Regions from separate parts of the Desulfobaculum xiamenense genome, predicted to be linked through region 3. Evidence: predicted binding sites of a transcription regulator. Region 3 holds the regulator's gene; each other region holds the start of a gene.
What was found. Region 3 encodes sigma-54, which starts transcription at its own class of promoters, with help from an activator protein. Its sites were predicted from a motif close to CTGGCACGGNNNNTGCTT; they were not measured.
Positions count from the first base shown of each region.

Region 1: the regulator sigma-54 is predicted to act here: its motif matches at 2,713-2,730, upstream of GGQ74_RS08570 (DVU0150 family protein).
Region 2: the regulator sigma-54 is predicted to act here: its motif matches at 5,935-5,952, upstream of nifJ (pyruvate:ferredoxin (flavodoxin) oxidoreductase).

Region 1 is NZ_JAATJA010000002.1:150,145-157,613, forward strand. It holds gene GGQ74_RS08550 (hypothetical protein) at 1-485, opposite strand, end outside; gene GGQ74_RS08555 (hypothetical protein) at 482-730, opposite strand; gene GGQ74_RS08560 (hypothetical protein) at 795-1,130, opposite strand; gene GGQ74_RS08565 (sulfite exporter TauE/SafE family protein) at 1,156-2,184, opposite strand; gene GGQ74_RS08570 (DVU0150 family protein) at 2,212-2,511, opposite strand; gene GGQ74_RS08575 (sigma 54-interacting transcriptional regulator) at 2,847-5,498, shown strand; gene GGQ74_RS08580 (PEP/pyruvate-binding domain-containing protein) at 5,539-7,469, shown strand, end outside.
Region 2 is NZ_JAATJA010000002.1:745,445-752,913, reverse strand. It holds gene GGQ74_RS11215 (L-lactate permease) at 1-1,568, opposite strand, end outside; gene nifJ (pyruvate:ferredoxin (flavodoxin) oxidoreductase) at 2,193-5,852, opposite strand; gene GGQ74_RS11205 (sigma-54-dependent transcriptional regulator) at 6,257-7,469, opposite strand, start outside.
Region 3 is NZ_JAATJA010000001.1:386,858-394,326, reverse strand. It holds gene GGQ74_RS01810 (manganese-dependent inorganic pyrophosphatase) at 1-557, opposite strand, end outside; gene GGQ74_RS01805 (PTS sugar transporter subunit IIC) at 814-1,437, opposite strand; gene GGQ74_RS01800 (PTS sugar transporter subunit IIB) at 1,514-1,984, opposite strand; gene GGQ74_RS01795 (PTS sugar transporter subunit IIA) at 1,988-2,422, opposite strand; gene rapZ (RNase adapter RapZ) at 2,473-3,372, opposite strand; gene GGQ74_RS01785 (PTS sugar transporter subunit IIA) at 3,376-3,825, opposite strand; gene hpf (ribosome hibernation-promoting factor, HPF/YfiA family) at 3,822-4,361, opposite strand; gene rpoN (RNA polymerase factor sigma-54) at 4,460-5,914, opposite strand; gene lptB (LPS export ABC transporter ATP-binding protein) at 6,143-6,865, opposite strand; gene GGQ74_RS01765 (LptA/OstA family protein) at 6,867-7,367, opposite strand; gene lptC (LPS export ABC transporter periplasmic protein LptC) at 7,364-7,469, opposite strand, start outside.

The sequences.
Region 1 (7,469 bases), on a different contig from region 3:
AGCTGGCTGGCGGCGAGGGCGGCGCGGTCGGGCACAATGCGTACGGTGTGGTAGGGGGCCAGCTCCTCTGGCGGGCAGCCTCGCAGAAATACGTCGAGCCGGGCGTCACCGAGGGCAGCGGAGTCCGAGACCCGCAGCAGCCCGCGCCACAGGCGGCCCTTGATCTCGATGAAATGCATGGACAGGCCGGGCGCAGTGGTGCTGTAGCGGATGTAGCCGTCGAGATTGGTTCCCGGCGCGCTGTTCTCCGCCTCGGCATGGACGCGTACGCCCTGTTCGCCCGGCGGGATGTACAGGTCACCCGAGACGAGGGTCTCTTCGCCACGGACCACGCAGAACATGGTCTTGTCCGTGCGGAAGCCGGCCTGCATTCCGTCCAGCGCGCCGAGGAGTACCAGCGAGCACATGACGAGGGTCAGCTTCTGGCAGAGGTCCGCGATGCCCTTGCGGCGTTCCGCCCTGTTTCTCGGGATGGCGTGGGTCATGCGGCTTCGGCCTCGGCGACGGTTTCGTTGGTTCTGAACCTGCGGATGAATATCCGCGCGGTGATCACGGTGACCAGGAGCGCGGGGAGGTAGACCTTGAGGAAGAAGATGGTCAGGTTCTCCGCCTTGGCAGACCCGTAGTACATGCACAGGCAGAGTTCGAGCAGCAGCATGATGTCCATGATGACCACGACGACCCTCTGCCGTGCGTTCAATCTGTCTTTTACGTCGCGTACGTTGAGCATGTCCGTTCTCTCCAGCCGGTGCCGCGCGCCCCGGGGAAGCGGGGCGCGCGGGCCGACGTTTGCGTTACTTCTTCGAAAGGTCCTGCTTGGAGACGTTCATGACCTTGAGGGCCATCTTCTGGGACCCCTTCACATCGTAGGCGATGCGCAGGACGTCGCCGGTCTCGGGGGTGATGCCGATCTTCGCTTCCTTGACGTTGAAGAGCGAGCGGATACCCGTGGAGTGGCCGTAGGGGTGATCCTTGGAGAAGTTGATATCGTATTCCTCCACCTCGATGGTGGCGGCTGCGGTATCGTATCCGAGGCATTTGCCCTGCACGACCTCCGCCGCGAAGGCGCTGCCGATGGTGAGGCAGGAGAGGATCAGGGCCGAAGCCAGAATGGTGATGATGCGCTTCATTTCATAACTCCCTTGTTTCTTTCGGTCAGGCGTTGGCCTGTTCGCGGGCCTTCTTCTCGCGAAGCTCCTGAGAGGCACCAACCCACATGATCTTGATGATCATCAGGCAGATGACGCCGATGGTGGAGAGAATGAGCACTGCAGCGGCGGCGGTGAGGCCAACCTGCTTCAGGATGATGGAGATCATGCAGCACAGCACGGCCGCGCCGAAAGCGAGGCGGATGCCGTAGCCCTTGGAGTACTTGGTGGCGACGGTGCCGATCTGCGCGCCGATGGCGGCGCCGGTGAGCATCACGAACACGGCCACGATTTCGATGCGGCCCTTCAGTGTGTAGGTGAAGGCGCCGTACAGGCCGGAGATCATAACCTCGAAGAGGTCGGTGCCGACGGCCACGTGGGTCGGGCAGCCAATGAGGTAGACGAGGGCGGGCATGCGGAGCAGGCCGCCGCCGATGCCGAGGAAGCCAGCCAGAACGCCGGTAACCATGGAGACCATGATGGGCAGCCACGCCGAGCAGGTGAAGCCGGAGCGGGTGAAGTGCACCATCGGGGGAATGTTCAGCTTGTGGAGGGTCTTGTACCAGGTCACGCCTTCAGCGCCGTGCTCGCCGGTCTTGCCCATCTTCTTGTTCTTCACGGCCTTGGCGTAGTCGTAGAAGACCATCCAGGCGATGAGGGCCAGGAAGACCACGTAGACCCAGCGGACCACGGAGCCGACCATGCCGAGACGCTCAAGGTACATGACGATCTGTGCACCTATTTCGATGCCGACCATTGTGCCTACGAGCATGACGATGCCGAGCTTGTAGTCCACGTTGCCGAACTTGGAGTGGCGCATGGTGGAGATCATGGATTTGCCCGCGATGTGGGCAATGTCCGTGCCGATGGCGAATGCCATGGGGAAGCCGAGAATGTTCAGGCCGGGGGTAACCATCCAGGCACCGCCCATGCCGAAGAACCCGCCGATGACGCCGACCGAGAAACCGATGAGTACCAGTCCCGGCCAGAAGATGTGCACGCCTGCGATGGGCATGTACATGTAGAGCCAGCTCATATCAGCCATGACGTTCCTCCCTGTGTCCTAGTGTTCGACGATCTTGCGCGAGTGCAGGTCGATGCCGGTGCGTTCCATGACCTTGTCCATGAGCCAGCCGAGAACGCATCCCATCACGGCGGTGAGAACAACGGCCCATACGGCGAACAGCAGAATGTTCGTGTTGTAGAGGTCCGCGAAGTACCGCATGATTTCGGAATTGATGAGCCGTGTGTCGGCCACGACAACGAGGTCGCTGGCCTTTTTGCCGCCCGCCCACGCCGCCTTGGCAAGGAGGGTGTTGAAGGCCATCACTGTGGCGAAGATGCCGAGAGTCCGCTTCTTCATGTCTATTCCTCCGTCTCTCGTTTGGGGTCCAAATCCTTTTTCGTACCAACCCCGGCATGGGCAGTGCCGGCTACTGCCCATGACCGGCATGTTCCCGCTGGTGGAGCGGCACCTGTGGTGCCTCTCCTGCCGCCGCCCGTCCGGTCCGTTCAGGTGTTTGCCTTTCCTGTCCCGGGGAGCGGTCTTGCGATACCCAGCGTAGAGCAAGGCGTATGCCAAAGTGAAAAAGTGTTTGACCTCCGCAGGTTGAGAGGGCTATTCACCGATTGACCACGCCCGATGTTGCGAGATAATTTCGTGATGCGTACAGGGAATGTGGGCAAGGAGGAGGGCGCATGGGTCTCTTCAACGGCAGGTTTCCATCGCTGGTACTGCGTGGCGGTCCGGAGGGCTTCGGGTTCTGGAGCATCGGCACCCGGCTCCTCATGTGGCTCATTCCGGCCGTGGTCTGCATCCTTGGCATATCCGGCCTCTTTTCCTACAGAGTGTCCTGCTCGTTCATCGACCTCGTCCTCGAACGCAACGTTCGCGTGCAGACCCTTGCAATCTCCCATCAGGTCGAACAGCTCTTCTCGAAATGTCGCGAGGATATCCTCTTTATTTCGCAAGGCGGCGTGAGCGCCGATGTTTTGCGTGATTTTGTTGCGCGAAACAGGTCCGCAGGCGGCGTGGACTATCGCGAGGCAGGGTTTGTTTCCAGCGATGGAGGCGGGCATTTCGTGATCGTATCGCGCAATGGCGATATGTCCGTGGCCGAGGACGGCGAGTTCGGTTCCATACGTCCCAATCCGCTGCTCACCTTCGACGAGGCCGAAGGCATCCGTCCCGGAGAGGTGCGTATCTCCCGCATTATCGAAATCGAATATCCGTTTGTGGGGCCGGAGGGCGCGCAGCAGCGCGTTTCCACCCATATCTTACGTTTCTTCACGCCCTGCGTTGGTCCCGAAGGCCGCGAGGGTCTACTCTTCGTCGGACTCGACGTCCGGCATGTCCGAAACATCCTGTCGCTGTACAACTCCGACAAATCGCCCCTGTGGGGCTATCCCCGCAGCAGTGAGGTCCGTTTCGCCTACCTCTTCGACAACGACGGCTGGATGCTCTGCCAGTCCGAGGAGTTGGAGAAAAAGGAGACCGCACTGTCCACCTATCTCGCGCGAGCGGGCATGGAGGGCACCCTCGGTCGTCCCGGCCTGTCCTGCGCGTTTCGTCCGTCATCGGGCAACAAGTTCTTCTGGGGGATGGTCTTCGAGAACCGCAGCGGCCAGAGCGGTATCATCCGCGAGGAGAACAGGGGGCATCACACGTCGAGCGTGAACGATTACTACCTCGCGTGGGCACCGCTGTTCTATGCTCCCGTGGCTGGCGGAGAGCGGCACGTGGTGGGTGGCATCGCCTTCGAGGATCGTAGCGTGTTGACCGTGGCGGCGGGCTACAAGCATCTGGACGTGATGTTCATCATCACCATAGTTTCCGCGTTACTTCTCGCCGCCGTGATCATTGGCGTGAGCCATTGCCTGACCCGACCCATCATGCAGTTGGCGAGAACCGTCGATCGTATGCACGACGAGGGCGAAATCCGCGAGATCGCGGTCAAGACGTCTGGCTACGAGGCCGAGCGTCTGCGCGATGCGTTCAATAGGATGATCGCCATCATGCGTCGTCAGATCGAGGAGATACGCCGCCGTGACGAAACCATTCGCGATGTGAGCCTGCGCGAGAAGGCGGCCTTGGATGATGAGGTGCCCGCCGTGCTCGCCGAGGACGACGTCATCCCCGAGATCATCGGCATTGGTCCGGAAATTGAACAGCTCAAGTCGGATATCGTTCGCGCCGCACAGGTGGATGTGGACGTGCTCGTCGTCGGCGAGACGGGAACCGGCAAGCAGTTGGCCGCAGAGGCCGTGCATCGCCACAGCCCGCGCCGCACGAAACCGTTCATTTCAATTAACTGTGGAGCGCTGGACGAGAACCTGCTGCTGGACACCCTGTTCGGCCACGTGCGCGGCGCGTTCACCGAGGCCCGCACCGACCGCAAGGGCGCGTTCCAGGAGGCCCATGGCGGAACCCTGTTCCTCGATGAGATTCAGTCCGCGTCGCCCAAGGTCCAGCAGTCGCTCCTGCGCGCCATTGCCATGCGCAAGATCAAGCCGCTGGGCAGTGACCGCGAGGTCGACGTCAACGTCCGGCTCATTGCGGCCACCAACGCCGATCTCCCCGAGGAGATTCGCGAGGGACGCTTCCGGGAGGACCTCTACTTCCGGCTGAAGGTCATCATGCTCTCCACCCCCCCGCTTCGGCGGCACCGCGAGAGCATTCCGGCCCTTGCGCAGCACTATCTGCACAAGGCCGAGGCCGTGGCCGGACGCAAGGGGTTGGCCCTCAGCAAGGGAGCGCTGGAGAAGCTGCGTGAATACGACTGGCCGGGGAACATTCGCGAACTGGTCAACGTCATCACCCGCGCGGCGGTCATGAGCACGCGTTCCGTCATCCAGGCCGAGGACATTCGGTTGGAGGACGAGGACGATCGCATCAGAACGCGCGGGTGGGCCGAGATCGAATCGGCGTGGACCGGCGCGGACGAATCGTTGCCAGAGGAGCCGTTTGGCCTGCCGTCTCCGTCGCAGAGTGAAACGGAGGCCAGCTCCGCAAGCGTTGCGTCCTCTTCCGACCGCGCTCCTGCGGGGTGGGGCGCATCTGCGGACTCCGCCAGACCGGAGCCGCCTGCATCGCCCAAGCCCGCCGCGCCGCGTCGCCCCTCGCGGGCGCAGGCCGAGCCGATCGAGGTGGGGGATGAGTTGAATATCCGCCAGCAGCGGGCCATAGAGGTCATCCGCCGCCGTGGCGAGATTACCCGCAGTGGCTATCAGAAGCTCGTGGGCGGCGATCTGCCCTCGCGCACGGCCATCTACGACCTGCAGGACCTCGTGAAGAAGGGCCTGCTCAAAAAGACGGGCAAGGGACCGGCCACCAAGTACGTTTCGGTGTGATGCGGCCTCGGACCGGATTCCAGCCCGAAAGCGAGACGGTATGTTGCGATTGCCATTCCTTTCGCGTGGAATCCGGCGGGAACGCGTCGAGCGTCCCGACGCGGCGGAGCGTTTTCGCGAGCGCTACGCGCGCTTCAAGTCCCTGCTCGAATCCAACTCCGAACTTCTGACTCTCATCGCAGACCTCGAAGAGAAGCTCCGGGGCGAGACGCCGTTGACCATGGCCTACGTGCGCGAGCAGTCCTCGCGGGCCATGTTTCATACGGCGCGGATGGTCGATGCCATAAACGACCTCTCCGGCGGCCGACATGCGCGTCTGCGTGACGATCTCGAACGCATCCGCGCGCAGGTTCTCGACGTGGCCGAACGCCCGCCAGCGCCGCCGGATTGCGACCTCGTCATGCCGCATTGCGACATTTCCGTGGACATGGGGCATCTGGTCGGCGGCAAGAACGCGCACCTCGGCGAGATGTGCCGCGCCGGGGTTCCTGTCCCGCCGGGCTTCGCCGTGACCACTGCGGGATATTATCGCCTCGTGGAGCATGGCCGTATTCTGGACGGCATTCGCAAGGCCCTGCGCGGGGCCGATCCCTCGGATACCGCCTCCCTGTCCCGCGTGTCCGAGGACGTGCAACGCCTATTTCTCTCCGCCGAGCTGCCCCCGGACTTGTCGCAGGCCATCATGACCGCCCATGCCGACATGTGCCGCGCCGCCGGTGCGGCCTCCATGCCCATAGCCATGCGGTCCAGCGCCATCGGCGAGGATGGGGAACTCTCCTTTGCCGGGCAGTATCTCACCGTGCTCAACGTCCCTCGCGAGCGCGTGCTGCGGACCTATTCCATGGTTCTCGCCAGCCTCTTCACGCCGCGCGCCATCGCCTACCGCCTGCACATGGGCATTCCCTCCGAGAATGTCGCCATGAGCGTGGCCTGTCTCGGCATGATCGAGGCGGTGGCCAGCGGCGTCATGTATTCCCGCAGCCCGGTCGATTCCGCAGACGATCGGGTGTTGGTCAACGCCGTGTGGGGGCTTGGTCCCTACGCCGTGGATGGCGTGGTCACCCCCGATGCCTATCTGCTTTCCCGCGAGGAACCGCCGCGTCTTGTCGAGCGTCGAGTGGCCGTGAAGCCCGTGCGCCTTGAAGGCGGAGAGGGCGGGGACCTGCGCGAGGTCGTCGTGCCGGATGACGTGGCCGCCGCACCCTGTCTTTCCGATGCGCAGGCCGTGGAACTCGCCACCTGCGCCCTGCGTCTTGAACGGCATTTCAAGGTGGCGCAGGATATGGAGTGGGCGCTCGATCCCCGGGGTAATCTCGTTTTCCTGCAATCGCGGCCCCTGCATGCCTGTACCCAAGCCTCGCAGACGGCGGACGCCCCGCCCGTGGCGGGAGCCGAGGTGCTCATGGAGGGCGGGGACACCGCCTGCCCCGGCGTGGGCAGTGGGCCGGTGCACCTTGTCCGTAGTGACGAGGATCTCGCGAATTTCCCGGATGGCGCGGTGTTGGTGGCCGCCCATTCCTCGCCGCGCTACGTCGTCGTGCTGCCGCGTTCGGCGGCGGTCATCACTGCGGCGGGCAGCGTGACCGGGCACATGGCCTCCCTTGCGCGCGAGTTCGGCGTTCCCGCCGTCTTCGGCGCGACAAAGGCCATGACCCTCGCCCCCGGACGAGTCGTCACCGTGGATGCCACCCGCCGTCGCATTTACGCCGGAGAGGTGCAGGGGCTGTCCCACGAGTGCATGCCCGCGCGTCCCGTCTTTTCCGGCACGCCCGTCCACCGCTCCCTTGAGGCGCTGGGGCGGCACATCATTCCCCTCAATCTCACCGACCCCAAATCCCCGGATTTCGTCCCGGGCAACTGTCGCACCGTGCACGACATCATGCGCATGTGCCACGAGTTCTCCTACCGCGAGATGTTCGCCATCAGCGACATGGCCGCGCAGGCGGGCGGCGTGTCCGTGCGCCTCGAAGC
Region 2 (7,469 bases), on a different contig from region 3:
ATATTGTGGATGCAGACCATGTTGCCCATGGCGCCGCCGACGGCCTGCGCGGCAACGATGATCTGACGGGGCAGTTCGAGGGTGGTGGCCACGCCCCACTGGAATTCGGCAAACAGCAGGTCGGACACGGTGTTGGAGCCGGTGATGAACGCACCCAGACCGCCCACGAAGGAGGCGAACATGGGCCACGCGTTGCCGACCATCGCCGCCACGGTCTTGGCCATGGCCAGCGGCATGGAGGGGTACGCATTGGGGTTCAGCAGCTCGTTGCCCACGCCGGAACCGCGGAAGATGGACACCAGCGCCACGGCGAAGAACAGCGCGATGGTGGGGTTCTTCATCTTGGCGATGGACTCGGTCCATGCGCGCTTGGCGTTTGCGCCGCTCATGCCGTGGATGAAGATGGTCATCACGGCCACGAGCATGAAGGGAATGGTGCCCGGCAGGTACAGGTAGGCGATGGAGGCGTCCACGCCCTGATAACCGAGGATATCGGTGAAGGAGACCTTCTGTCCGGCCAGAATGCCCTTGAGGCCAAGCTCGGGAATGCGGGTCAGCACGAGGATGAGGCCGATGAGGATGTAAGGCACCCACGCGCGGAACTGGCTCATGTGGGCCTTGAACTCGGCCTTCTCGTCAGGGGCGATGGAACCGGTCCACTCAGGCTCCCACTTGTCGTGAGGGCCGAAATCCCAGGTGTCCTCGGGCACGCAGAAGCCTTTCTTGGCACCGAAGATCAGAATGCCGATACCCACGAGACCGCCGATGAGGGCCGGGAACTCGGGACCGACAAACCATGCGAAGATCATGTAGGGAATGGTGAAGGACACTGCCGCGAAAATGCAGAACTTCCACGCCTTGAAACCGTCGGTCCAGCTACGGTTGGGGCCGAAGAACCGGGTGATGAAACCGAGGGTGAAGATGGGCAGGATAAAGATCATGGGCAGGTGCATGAGCGTCGCCCACTGACCCACCAGCAGGTTGAAGGACTCCATGCTGGTGAAGTTCACCCCGGCCACGCCGGAGACCACCGCAGCCTCGACGAGGTCCTTCAGGAACTTCAGGCCGAGCACCACGGGGGTGCCGACGGCGCCGAAGGTCACAGGGAAGGAGTTGAAGACGAGGCACATCACGGCTGCGGCCAGCGGCGGGAAGCCGAGGCTCAGAAGCAGCGGTGCGGCCAGTGCGGCGGGCGTACCGAAGCCGGCTGCGCCTTCGATGAAGGCCGCGAACATGTAGCCAATGATGATGGCCTGCACGCGGCGGTCACGGGAGATTCCCTGGAAGCCACACTGGATCGTCTCCATGCCGCCGCTGTACTGCAGCGTGTAGAGGATCAGGATGGCTCCGAAAACGATGATCAGGATGCCGATGGCGGTCACGAAACCCTGAACGGTAAGGGCCGCGACGTATCCTGCGGGAAGCTGCCACGCAAGCACAGCGCCGAGCGCGGTGACAAGCCACGCGACGGGCATGGCCTTGGTGGCGGGCCAGCGCATGCCGACCATCAGCACGAGGGCCAGCACGATGGGTAGAACGGCGACAAGGGCCAGGACTCCAATGGACATAGAAAGGCTCCTTGGAAAGCGAGTTAGAGGTTGAACGATAATCCGTTTTTTCCAAGAACAAGTTGCGTGCCAACTTCTACATGTTGCGACTTCTTCCATTATTCCGGGATATTGTCTTCACGCCCTCCCCTTCTTCGGCTCCGGGGCTATCGGAACCGGTCCGGGAAAACGGACTCCGGCCACGCTGCGAGTACAACATGCCGAAATAAAAGACATTATCCATTGCGAGAGTCGATTTGGAGGAGGAGAAGTGAGTAGGCAAGATCCGTCGAATGAGGATTCATGCCGATGATACCGCGATTTTCCGGGTTTTGAAAGCGCGTCCGACAAACTGGACGACACTCTCCGGTCCGGAAAAACGGACGTGTTCGCCATTGCGGACAACCATCGACCGTTGCGGGACAATGCTTGCTGACGCAACGTCCCAGTCTCCTCAACACGGTATCCCGCTGTGGTGGACACCCCTCTTCCCTGTTCCCGTACGGCGCAGGCACGCTTTGCCGCCGGAATCTGCGCACGGGCGCTTCGCAAGGCGCACCGCCGCTCCTGTCAACTCCACAAAAAAAGACGGGGCGCGGCGTGTCGCCGCGCCCCGTTTCAAGCGTTCGAATGAACCAGTAGGGGCTACTTCCCTTCGCGACCGTCGTCGCAGGGTTCGCCGCCCTTGGCGCGGGCATGCTCGGCGGTGTCGGACACCGCGCACTGCTCGCCAGCTTCGCCGCCCTTGAGCGTGACGCCCTCGGGTCCGATGACCGTGGGGCCTTCAAGAGACGCAAGCGCCTTGAAGTGCTCGAAGCGGTGCAGGTACTGGGTCTCGATCTCGGCACGCAGCTTCTTGGATTCCTCGGGGAAGGTGCGTTCGAGCAGACCGTAGCGGTTCTCGCCGGAGAGGAACTCCTGAAGCGAGCCGTCGGGGTCCTTGGATTCGAGGATGAAGGGGTTCTTGCCCTCATCGGCCAGCTCGGGGTTGAAGCGGAACAGCGGCCAGTAGCCGGACTTGACGGCCAGCTCCTGCTCGTACTGCGACTTGCCCATACCCTTGCGGATGCCCTGATTGATGCAGGGGGCGTAGCAGATGACGAGCGAGGGGCCCTTGTAGGCCTCGGCCTCCTGGAAGGCCTTCATCATCTGCTGCTTGTTGGCGCCCATGGCCACGGAGGCCACGTAGACGTAGCCGTAGGTCATGGCCATGCGGCCGAGATCCTTCTTGCCGGTCTTCTTGCCGGAGGCCGCGAACTTGGCGATGGAGCCGAGCGGCGTGGCCTTGGAGGACTGGCCGCCGGTGTTGGAGTAGACCTCGGTGTCCATGACGAGGATGTTGATATCCTCGCCGGAGGCCAGCACGTGATCCACGCCGCCGTAGCCGATGTCGTAAGCCCATCCGTCACCGCCGAAGATCCACACGGACTTCTTGGTGAAAAGGTCTTCCATGGCGAAGATGTCGCTCAGCACGGGGCTCGGCGAAGCCTCGCACAGCATGTTGCGCACGGCGTCGCCGTAGACTCTGGACTTCTCAGCGTCGTCCTTGTTGTCCAGCCAGTTCTGCATGGCTTCCTTGAGCGCATCCGGGATGTCGGACTCGATGGCCTCGCGCATGAGGTCGCACAGCTTGTTGCGGCGCTGGGTCACGCCAAGGGCCATGCCGTAACCGAACTCGGCCGCGTCCTCGAACAGGGAGTTACCCCAGGTCGGGCCCTGACCGTTGCGGTTGGTGCAGTACGGCGTAGTGGGAGCGGACGCGCCCCAGATGGAGGAGCAGCCCGTGGCGTTGGAGATGATCATCCGCTCGCCGAAGAGCTGGGTAAGCACCTTCACGTACGGGGTTTCGCCGCAGCCAGCGCATGCGCCGGAGAACTCAAGCAGCGGCTGGAAGAACTGGGAGTTCTTCACGCTGTCGCGCTTGGCGAGCAGGTCGCTCTTGTCGCTGATGGAGGCCTCGGCAAAGGTAAGATTGGCCACCTGCGCCTCGATCTGGGTGCCCAGCGGCTTCATGACCAGCGCCTTCTCCTTGGCGGGGCAGATGTCCGCACAGTTGCCGCAGCCCAGGCAATCCTGCGCGTAGACCTGCATGCGGTACTTCATGTCCTTCAGCTCCTTGGCACCCTTCACGTCGACGGTGACGAAGGTCTCGGGAGCGCCCTCAAGCTCGCCCTCGGTGGCCACGAAGGGCCTGATGGCGGCATGGGGACACACGAAGGCGCACTGGTTGCACTGGATGCAGTTCTCGGGAATCCACTCGGGCACGTTGATGGCCACGCCGCGCTTCTCGTAGGCGGCGGTGGACACCGGGAACAGGCCATCGGGCTCGAAGGCGGACACGGGCAGATCGTCGCCCTTCTGAGCGAGGATGGGCCGCACCACGTCGGTGATGAACTCGGGGGCGTCGTGGCCGCAGCCGCAGCAACACTCGTCGGAAGCCTCAAGCCAGGACTCGGGAACCTTGACCTCGACGATGGCGTCGATGCCACGGTCAACGGCCTGATGGTTCATATTGACGATCTTCTCGCCCTTCTTGCCGTAGGTCTTGGTGATGGCGTCCTTGAGCAGCGCCACGGCCTGCTCGAAGGGAATAACCTTGGAGAGCTTGAAGAACGCGGTCTGCATGACCATGTTGATGCGTCCGCCAAGGCCGACCTCGCCGGCGATCTTCACGCCGTCCACGGTGTAGAACTTGAGCTTCTTCTCGGCGATGGTGCGCTTGAGGGAAGCGGGCAGCTCCTTCTCCATCTCCTCCACGGTCCACGGGCAGTTCAGCACGAAGGTGCCGCCGTCCTTGATGCCGTCCAGCAGGTCGTACTGGTGGACGTAGGCCGGGTTGTGGCACGCGATGTAGTCCGCGGCGTTGATGAGGTAGGTGGACTGGATGGGCGAGGAGCCGAAGCGCAGATGGGAAATGGTGATGCCGCCGGACTTCTTGGAGTCGTAGGCGAAGTATCCCTGCGCGTAGAGGTCGGTGTTGTCGCCGATGATCTTGATGGCGCTCTTGTTCGCGCCGACGGTGCCATCGGAGCCGAGGCCCCAGAACTTGCACTGCACGGTGCCCGCGGGGGTGGTGTCGAGATCGGCACGCAGCTCAAGGGAGGTGTGCGTGACGTCGTCCTCGATGCCCACGGTGAACTTGTTCTTGGGCTGGGCCACCTTCATGTTGTCGAAGACGGCCTTGATCATGGCGGGGGTGAATTCCTTGGAGCCGAGGCCGTAGCGGCCAGCGATGATGGTGGGCATCTCGCCGCGCTCCATGAAGGTGGTGCACACGTCCTGATAGAGCGGATCGCCCAGCGCGCCGGGTTCCTTGGTGCGGTCGAGCACGGTAATGGTGGTCGCCGTGGCGGGTAGCACGGAGAGCATGGCCTCGGTGGACCACGGGCGGAACAGGCGGACCTTGATCAGGCCGACGCGCTCGCCCTTGGCCAGCAGGTGGTTGATGACCTCCTCGATGGCCTCGCAGGCGGAGCCCATGGCCACGACGACACGCTCGGCCTCGGGATGTCCGACGTAGTCGAACAGGCGGTAGCGGCGGCCAGTGATGGACTCGACCTTCTTCATGTTCTCGACGGTGAGGGAAGCCAGCTCGTTGTAGTACGGGTTGGCAGCCTCGCGTCCCTGGAAGTAGATGTCGGGATTCTGGGCGGTGCCGCGAATCTCGGGATGCTCGGGGTTCGCGCCGCGCTGGCGGAAGGCCTCGATGGCGTCCCAGTTCACGACCTTCGCGATGTCCTCGTACTCGATGACCTCGATCTTCTGAATCTCGTGGGAGGTGCGGAAGCCGTCGAAGTAGTGCATGAAGGGCACGCTGGCCTCGATGGCGGTCAGGTGCGCGACCAGCGCGAGGTCCATGGCTTCCTGCACGGAAGCGGAGGACAGCATGGCGAAGCCCGTCTGGCGGCAGGCCATGACGTCCTGATGGTCGCCGAAGATGGACAGCGCGTGCGCGGCGATGGCGCGTGCGGAGACATGGAACACGCCGGGCAGCAGCTCGCCGGAAATCTTGTACATGTTGGGAATCATGAGCAGCAGGCCCTGCGAGGCGGTGAACGTGGTGGTCAGCGCGCCAGCGGCGAGGGAGCCATGCACCGCACCGGCCGCGCCGGCCTCGGACTGCATCTGCCGCACGTTCACGGTCTGGCCGAAGATGTTCTTGCGGCCCTGGGCGGCCCACTCATCAGCCACTTCGCCCATGTTGGACGACGGGGTGATGGGGTAGATGGCGGCGCAGTCAGACAGGGCGTAGGCGATGTGTGCCGTGGCCGTGTTGCCGTCCATGGTCTTCATGTGTTTAGACATAAATCCTCTCCTTAAGATTTATGAACGGTTTCCGTCGCATTGGGCACGGGAACCGAGGACGTGTGGGAAAAGCGCCCAAGTCCAACAAGAACCGTGCCAGAAACAGCTTTGCAAAATTTCCAAGCGAATACGGGGCATTGCAAGAATGACATCCCCGCCAACCCCGTCGGCATAGCCCCGGAGGTCTGTTTTTCCGGACAGGAATCGGCGAAGGCCGTTTATTCGCTCAATCAGCAAGCTTCTACCACGTTCATTCTCTACCTTCCATTTCATGAAATCATTGTCCACTCAAAATCAGCCGAGTGGCAAAATAGACGGGTGGACGGACGACGCGCACCGGGAACGGCGAATGCCGTCCGCTTTTCCGGACAGTGGTCCATCCGTCCGAAAAAGCGGACCTCCGCTCATCCCTGCCGCGAGGCGATGCCCGTCTTCTTGAGCAGCGCGTAGTAATGGGAGCGCGACAATCCGGACACCTTGAGGATGCTGGCGAGGTCGCCATCGTAGCGCTCCATCAGGTATTCGAGGTAGCGCTTCTCCATGATGGTCTTGAAGTCGCGAAGGTTGGGCAGCGGCCCGACGAACAGCGCATCCAGCCCGGCGAACGGCGAGCCGCTCTTCGCGTCCACGGCGGGAACGTGCGTCGCCTCCAGTCCGGGACGGGGCGTCTCGCGGCAGGGACCGCCCTTCCCGCCGAGGCTGGCCTTGGCCACCTTGATGCGGATGTCGTGCGGCAGGTGCATGGCATAGAGCGTCTTCTCCTGCCCGGAGGCCACGAAGGCGCGCTCCAGCACGTTGAACAGCTCGCGCACGTTGCCCGGCCACGAATAGGCCCCGAGCACCTCGAAGAAGTCCGAGCCGAACCCCTTCACCGGCAGGCAGTACTCCTCGCAGAGGTTCGTCACGTGGTACATGGCCAGCGGCCGGATGTCCTCCGGACGGCTGCGCAGGGGCGGCAACTCGATGGTAATGGTCTTGAGCCGGAAGAGCAGATCCTCGCGGAAGCGCCCCTCGCGGACCATGGCCTCCAGATCCTTGTTGGTGGCGGCGATGAGCCGAAAATCACTCTGCTCCTCGCGCGTGTCGCCCACGGGCCGAAAGCGCTTTTCCTGCAACACGCGCAGGAAGGACTTCTGGAGCGACATGGGCATCTCGCCCACCTCGTCGAGGAACAGCGTGCCGCCGTCGGCCATCCGGACCAGTCCGGTACGGTCCTTGTCCGCGCCGGTGAACGCGCCCTTGCGGTGGCCGAACAGTGTGCTCTCAACAAGCGTCTCAGTGAGCGAGGCGCAGTCCACCACCACAAAGCGCCCGTCCTTGCGCGGACCGTTCTCGTGGATGGTGCGCGCGGTGAGTTCCTTGCCGGTGCCCGTCTCGCCGGTGATGAGCGTGGACGACACGGACCGCGCCGCCTGCGCGATGAGGTCGAACACGGCGTGCATGCCCGGCGCATGGCCGATGACCCTGTCGAGATTCAGGGCCACCACCGGGGCCTCGGCCTTCTTCTCCTCATGATACTTGAGCGCGCGCTGCACGCTGAGCATGGTCTGCTTGATGGGCGTGGGCTTGACGAGGTAGTCCCACACGCCACCCTGAATGGCCAATTCAGCGCCGTCG
Region 3 (7,469 bases):
TTGACCTTGAACATCTCCATGCCAAGGCCCATCACGTCGGACACGCCAGAGATCTTGGCCAGAGCCTCGACGGCCTTCTTGTCGGCCTCGGTGCAGGTCACGGACTTGAACATGACGGTGTCGGACAGGATGGCACAGAGCATGGCGCCAGCGATGCCCTTGGACACTTCCACACCGTAGAAGTCGTACATGGACTTCAGCACGGTGCAGGTGCAGCCTACCGGCCAAACCCACATTTCGAGCGGGTTGGGGGTGGACAGGTCGCCAAGCTTGTGATGGTCGGCAACAGCCAGAACCTCGGCCTGGGCGATGTCACCGGGCAGCTGGGCAAGCTCGGTGGTGTCGACGAGAGCGATCTTCTGGCCGGCGACGGAGGTCACGACCTCGGGAGCGGTCAGGCCGAACTTCTCGAGAACGAAAGCGGACTCAGGGGTCACCTTGCCCTGGGCCACGGGCTTGGCTTCGATGCCGCGCTTGCTGAACAGGTCGGCAAGGGCAATGGCGGCGACAATGCTATCAGTATCAGGATTCATGTGACCGAGAACTAACATTGACAGATCCTCCTAATGGATTTTTCGCTGTGCCTAAGGGCAAATTCACGCTCGAAGTTTGTGCCAAATAGCACAAAGGATTGCCTCTGCCAAGTCCTTGGAGCATCGAAATAAAACTTTAGGTGCCGCAGGCTTTTCCGCGCGCTGGCCCAGGATGCGGCACCACGGCCACCGAATGTTTGTGAGAAAAGGAGCAAGAACCGCATTCCCCGAAGGAAACGTGCAAATCCCGAAGCCCCGGGCGAAGGATGGACAAAAAACGTCAGAAACGACCGAAGAATGCGGCTACCGTCACACAGCAGGCCCCGGCGACAAGTAGCGCATAGGCCCGCATGGAGCGTAGCGAGAGCAGCGGACCGAAACTCGCGGCGACCCACAGGTGCCCCCAGCCAAGCGCATCGGTCTGCATATGCAGAAAACCGTTAGAAAGCAGCATGCCCGTCAAGACGATCAGCCCCATCAGGCTGGCGACGAAGAACACGAAATACAGGATGCCGGACTGAAGGATGGACCGCTCCACCAAGCGGGCAGGCGCATAGGCCGTGTCACGCCCCAGCCGTACCTGCGCCTGAAGGGCGTCGTAGGCGGCGTTCTGCCTATAGCGCTGGAACTGCTCCAGACGCGCGGCGAACCAACTGAGTGGGAGGCTGAACAAGATGGGGAACATGGCCTCGGCAGGGGTGGTGAAGCCAAAGAAGTGGATGAGCATCAGCGCCGCAAGGTTGGATGCGGCGGCATTGGGCGGGATGAAGGTCCCCGCGGGAATGAGATCGAGCCAAAAGAGTTCGAAGACGGCGGAGACGGACAAGGCCAGCGAAACATCCCCCGTCACCAGTCCCCACACAAGCCCCTGAACGAGCGGGCGTTCAAGGATGCCGACGTTTATCGCGAAGCGGGACAGGGACAGGAGGACAAAAAAAAACCGACAGCCGCGACAGCGACGATGGTCATCAGAGGAGATTCTACCATGTGCGCCTCACCTGAATGGGTTCGCTGGGCACGCAACGGAAGTCGAGCTCGATTCCGGAAGAGGAGAAGAACCCGAGACACGTCCGATCAGTATCCGACAGCGCCACATGGGCGCAAATCTGCTCCTTGCCCGGCCCGTAGTGCAGGTTGCCGAGATTCAAAACAGGAAAAGCCAGCCCGGCCTCGTAGGCCCGCCGGGCATCGGCACAACTGGCGAACAGGACCAGCGCATCCGGGTCCGCACCCTTGCCGAAGGTATCCGCAACAAAGCCGGATGCGTCGGCGACGGAGACGAAACGCTTCTCAATGCCATGCGGAATGGCCAGCCCCATGATCTCCTGCCGGAGCGCGTCGTCCACAAGTTCGTCATTGGCGACGATAATCCAGCGGCTCTTCGTGAACGGCAGCCACGTTTCGATTATCTGCCCATGAACGAGCCGGTTGTCGACGCGCACCCAGAACATGCCCTATGCCTCCGCGACCTTTCGTCGCAGGATTTCGCCCGCAACGACGATTCCCTGACAGCCCGCATTGGAGGCCTCGCTGGCCAACTTCTTGAGATCCATGGACCGGGTGCCCAGCACCTTGAGCAGCATGGGCAGGTTCACGCCGGTGATGACTTCAAGGGGACCGGTTCCCAGAAGCGACAGGCTCAGGTTCGTCGGAGTGCCGCCGAACATGTCCGTCAGGATAAGCACGCCCGCACCGGTGTCGGTCCGCTGGACGGCCTCTCGAAGATTCTTGAGAATCTCGTCCATCTCCTGGGCGACGTCCACACCGATGGCCTCACAGGCCTTCTGCGGGCCGAGGATAACCTCGGCAGCCTTAAGCAGATGGGTGCCGTAATCGGTATGCGTGACGATAATGACGCCGACGTTCTTTGTCTTCTTGTCCGTGTTCATGTTCCTGCTGGGAGTGTGTGCGGGACCGGACGGCCCGGTTCTGCGGTGCTCTAATCCAAATCGAGATGCCTGTGTTCCAGAAAGACTGCATAGTCCGACTCGCGCAAGGAGTCAAAGACAGCCTCAGCCACGGCCACGGAGCGATGCCGCCCGCCGGTGCAGCCGATGGCCACAGTCAGCCGATAGCGGCCCTCCCGCGCGTAGCACGGCAGGACATAATGCAGGAATTCCAATTGCTTTTCCAGATATTCCCGCCCCGCTGGCGAGCCAAGGACGAAATCGGCCACGGCCTTGTCGCGCCCCGTAAATGGCCGAAGCGCCTTCTCGAAGTACGGATTCGGCAGAAACCGCAGATCGAAAACGAGGTCCGCATCCGTGGGAACGCCGTGCTTGAACCCGAAGGTGACGAGATAGACATGCAGGCCGTAGCGCTTGTCCTGCAGAAAATTCCACTTTTCTTGCAAGGTGCGGCGCAGGTCATGGATGGAATAGTCGGAGGTGTCGACCACGATCTCCGCAACATCACGCACGGGAAACAGAAGCGCCCGCTCTTCCACAAGCGCCCGATCAAGGCCGATGCCCTGCTCCAGCGGATGGGGACGGCGCGTCGCCGCGTAACGCCTGCGCAGAACCTCTTCCGAGGCTTCCACGAAGACCACTCGCGGTTCGACGCCGCTATTGCGCATGGTGGCAAGCGCCCCGGTCCATTTCTCGCGAAAGTCGGAGTGGCGGACATCGAGGCCCAGCGTGAGACCACGGTGATAGACCTCGCGCTGGCGCTGGAAAAGGTCCACGAGTTCGGGGATGAGATTCGGCGGCAATCCATCCACCGTAACGAATCCGAGGTCCTCGAAAACCTTAAGAGCCGTCGATTTCCCCGCACCGGACAGGCCGGAGAGGATGATCACCGGGAAGCTGTTTTCCGCTCCGGATGCATCACGGCCCAACATGGCTCACGCTCCCTCAAGTAGCTTGGCCAATCCCTCGCGCCCCTCGGCACAAAGGAAGGCCTTGCGAAATGCGTCATCCTTGAGCATACGCGAAATGTGGGCGAGGATGCGCAGATGCATTCCGGCCACCTTCTCTGGCGCGAGCACGAGGAAGAAGATGTGGCAGGGGCGGAAATCCAGCGCATCGAATTCCACACCCTCGGCGGAGCGCCCGACCACGAGGACGATGTCCTCCAGCGCGTCGAGCTTGCCGTGGGGGATGGCGATGCCCTCGCCGATGCCGGTGGTGCCGAGCGCCTCGCGCTCCAAGAGCACCTTGTGCGCGGCCTCCACATCGATTTCCGGCCGCCTTTCAGCCACGGCTGCCACAAGTTCGGCCAGGACCCGAGATTTGGTCCTGGCCGAAAGTTCAGGCAAAATCAGTTCGTTATCCAGGAAATCACCCAGCTTCATTCGTACATCCCGGGATCAATGAGACCATAGTCTCCCGTCTTGCGGCGGTAGATCACGTTGACCCGCTCGGTTTCGGCGTTGAGGAAAACGAGAAATTCGTAATTGAGGGTATCGAGCTGCATGGCAGCCTCGTCCACCAGCATGGGCTTGGGCTTGTAGGTCTGCGCCTCGACAATGGTCGCCTCGCGTCCGGCTTCGCCTTCTTCGAAGCTGATGACTTCGTCGCGGACGGTGCCACGGGAACGACGACGGTCCTTGCCCTTTTCGCGGAGCTTGCGGACCTGCGACGTCATCTTGTCGTACACGAGGTCGATGGAGGAGTACATGTCCTCGGACTCCTCCACGGCGGACATGTTCATGTTGTCACCGGAAAGCGTGACCTCGGCGATATGGCGGAACTTCTCCACCCCGAGATTTATCTTCAGCTCCGTATTGCCGGTGTTGGCATACTTGATCAGCTTTTCGAAGCGCTTTTGCGCGTACTTCCTCAGATGATCCGACGGTTCGAAATTCTTGAACGTCAAGCTGATGTTCATCGACGATCCTCCTTGTGATGCTGTTGGATCGATATCACTCCGTAATTTGGAGTGTACGTGCATTCAGCCCGAAAATAAAGAGTTCCGTCACGCCACCTCTAGAAAATCTCCTTGCGTTTCGAAGAGGAGAGTATGCCGAGCGCGCCGCGATACTTGGCAACGGTTCTTCTGGCAATGTTGACCTGAAGCCGTTCCTTCAGAATTTCCGCGATGCGCTCGTCCGACAGTGGATGGTGGGGGTCCTCCTCACCTATCAGGCTCTTGATCTGCGCCTTGACGCTCTCGGAGCCGACCTGACTTCCGTCGTCCAGCCCAAGGGCGCTGTTGAAGAAGAACTTCAGTTCGAACAGGCCGTGCGGCGTCGCCACATACTTGCTGGTGGTGATGCGGCTGATGGTGGATTCGTGCATCTCGATGTCGTCGGCCACATCCTTGAGAATGAGCGGCCGAAGACTGGTCACGCCGTTCTCGAAGAAGCCGCGCTGGAAGCGCACGATGCTCTCCATGACCTTATAGAGCGTGCGCTGACGCTGATAGAGGCTCTTCATCAGCCACTGTGCGGAGCGCAACCGCTCGTGGACGTAGTCCTTTTCCGGTGCGCCGCGGCCGCTCTTGAGGGAATCGAGATAGAAATCGTTGAGCGTGAGGCGAGGAAGACCGTCCTCGTTGAGCACGATGATGAAATCGTCCTCGTACTTGTAGACGTAGACGTCCGGGCTCACGTACTGCGGCTCGCTGCTGCCGTAGGCGGCACCGGGCATTGGATCGAGGGATTGGATGAGATCGAGATACTCGCGAAGTTCCTCCATCGAGATGCGGAACTTGCGGGCAAGCGGCTTATAGCGCTTGGTTTCGAGATCTTCGAGGTGCTCGCTGACGAGTTCGATGAGGATGGGGTCCTCGTAGCCGTAGGACTCGATCTGGACGAGCAGACACTCGCGCGGGTCACGCGCGGCAACGCCGACTGGATCGAAATTCTGAATGCGACGCAGCACCACCTCGACCTCTTCGGAAGTACACCCGGCGTCGGCGGCAATTTCCTCGGCGGTAGCCTGCAAATAGCCCTGCGAGCCGATGTTGCCGATGATGACCTCGCCGATGTCCATCTGGCGGGGCGTCATGTCCGACAGCCGGAGCTGCCACTCAAGGTGGCCCTCCAGCGAGGGCTTGGACGACAGCCGGGCCTCGAAGGACATCCCCTCCTCGGGGATTTCGGCCTCGCGGGCGGCGGAATTGCGGGATGTGCTCGAAAACTCGCCGAGGTAATTTTCCCAGTCCGCGCCCTGAACGGCGTCGTTCTCGCGAACGCCCTCGTCCATGACCTCGGCCGTCTGCGCAGCCTCTACGGCGCGGGCATTTTCCTCGGCCTCGGCCTTCTCCTGAGCCTGTTCGGGAACGGCCTCCTCGAGAAGCGGGTTTTCGAGGAGTTCCTGCTGGACCATATCAACCAGTTCAAACCGGGAAAGCTGCAGCAGTTTGATGGCCTGCTGCAACTGCGGGGTCATGACCAGTTGCTGGGAAAGCTTGAGCTGTTGTCTGAGTTCGAGTGCCATCGGGGCTGTTCGTCTTCTTGCGAAATGTTGGCGGTTGGGATTCCGGCGAACGGGGCACGGTCAAACATGTGTCTGAACCAACGAAAATGCCCGTCGCTCAAGGTGAAATCCATGCGGCATGAGAATGTTTTCTCAACCGCATTTGCAACATGCCACATCCGGAACAAGCTTGCAACCGAGGATGGCAAGGATTTTGAATATCGAAATTGATATAGTGATTTCGGGATGTTAGAGACTGAAGCTCTCTCCCAGATACACCCGGCGGGCCTTCGGATCGGCACAAATTTCATCCGGAGTGCCACTCAGGATGATTCGTCCCTCGTAGACGAGATAGGCTCTGTCGCAGATTCTCAACGTCTCTCGAACGTTGTGATCGGAAATGAGTACTCCGATACCTTTTTCACGAAGTCCGCTCACGATGCCCTGAATATCATCCACGGCGATGGGGTCGATGCCCGCGAAGGGCTCGTCGAGCAGCATGAACTTGGGATTGAGGATGAGGGCACGGGCGATCTCCAGCCGACGGCGCTCGCCGCCCGAAAGATGCATGGCCTTCTGGTCCGAAAGTCGGGTGATGCCCAGTTCGTCCAGAAGCTGATCCGCCCTCGCCTGCTGGGTTGCGCGGTCGAGACCGCTCTGCTCCAGCACGATCTCCAGATTCTGCCGCACGGTGAGCTTCTTGAACACCGAGCTTTCCTGCGGGAGGTAGCTCATGCCCAGCCGCGCCCGCTCGTGCAGGGGCAGCATGGTGATCTCCTCGTCGTCCAGCCGGACTGAGCCGCCTGTCGGCTTCACGATGCCCGCCAGCATGTAGAACGTGGTGGTCTTGCCCGCGCCGTTGGGGCCGAGCAGGCCGACCACTTCGCCCTGCGCGACGTTGACGCCGATGTCGTGCACGACCTTTCGCTGGCCGTACACCTTGCACAGATCGGAAGCGGAAATGACGGACATGCTACTTTCCCGCCTCGGCACCGGGGGTGAAGAATATGGCTTCCACGGGCTTGTCGCCGCCCTCGACCTCGCTGCGGTTGTCCTTGAGCCACAGGCGGATGACCTTACCGGAGATGCTGTTGTCGCCATCGGCGAGGCGCGGGTCTCCGCTGAGGGTCAAAAGGCCCTTGGCGGCATCGTACACGGCCTTGGCGCACTGGCCCTTCTTGCCCTCGCGCTCAAGGCGCACATTGCCGGTGGCCTCGATACGGGAGATGGTGCCCGGCTGCCCCTGCTTCGCGGAGGCGTCGAGGCGCACGGTCATAACGTCCGCCCATATCTTCATGTCGGGGCGCACCACCAACACGTCGCCACGGAAGACGACGGTCCGGCCGTCCTGATCGTAGACGGTCTTCTGAGAGGTGATCTTCGTCGGAACGGACGTGGACTGCGCGACCGCAAGAGGTGCGGTCATAAGCGTGGCGGCGATGGCGAACGCGGCGATACGGGGGAAGGTCTTCACGGCTTGTCCTCCATGGTCGGCTCCGCATGGCCCGTCAGTTCGGCCCGGACGCCGCCGGTGGCTGTAATCACATTGGTATCGAGATCGAAAACGACTTCCGGC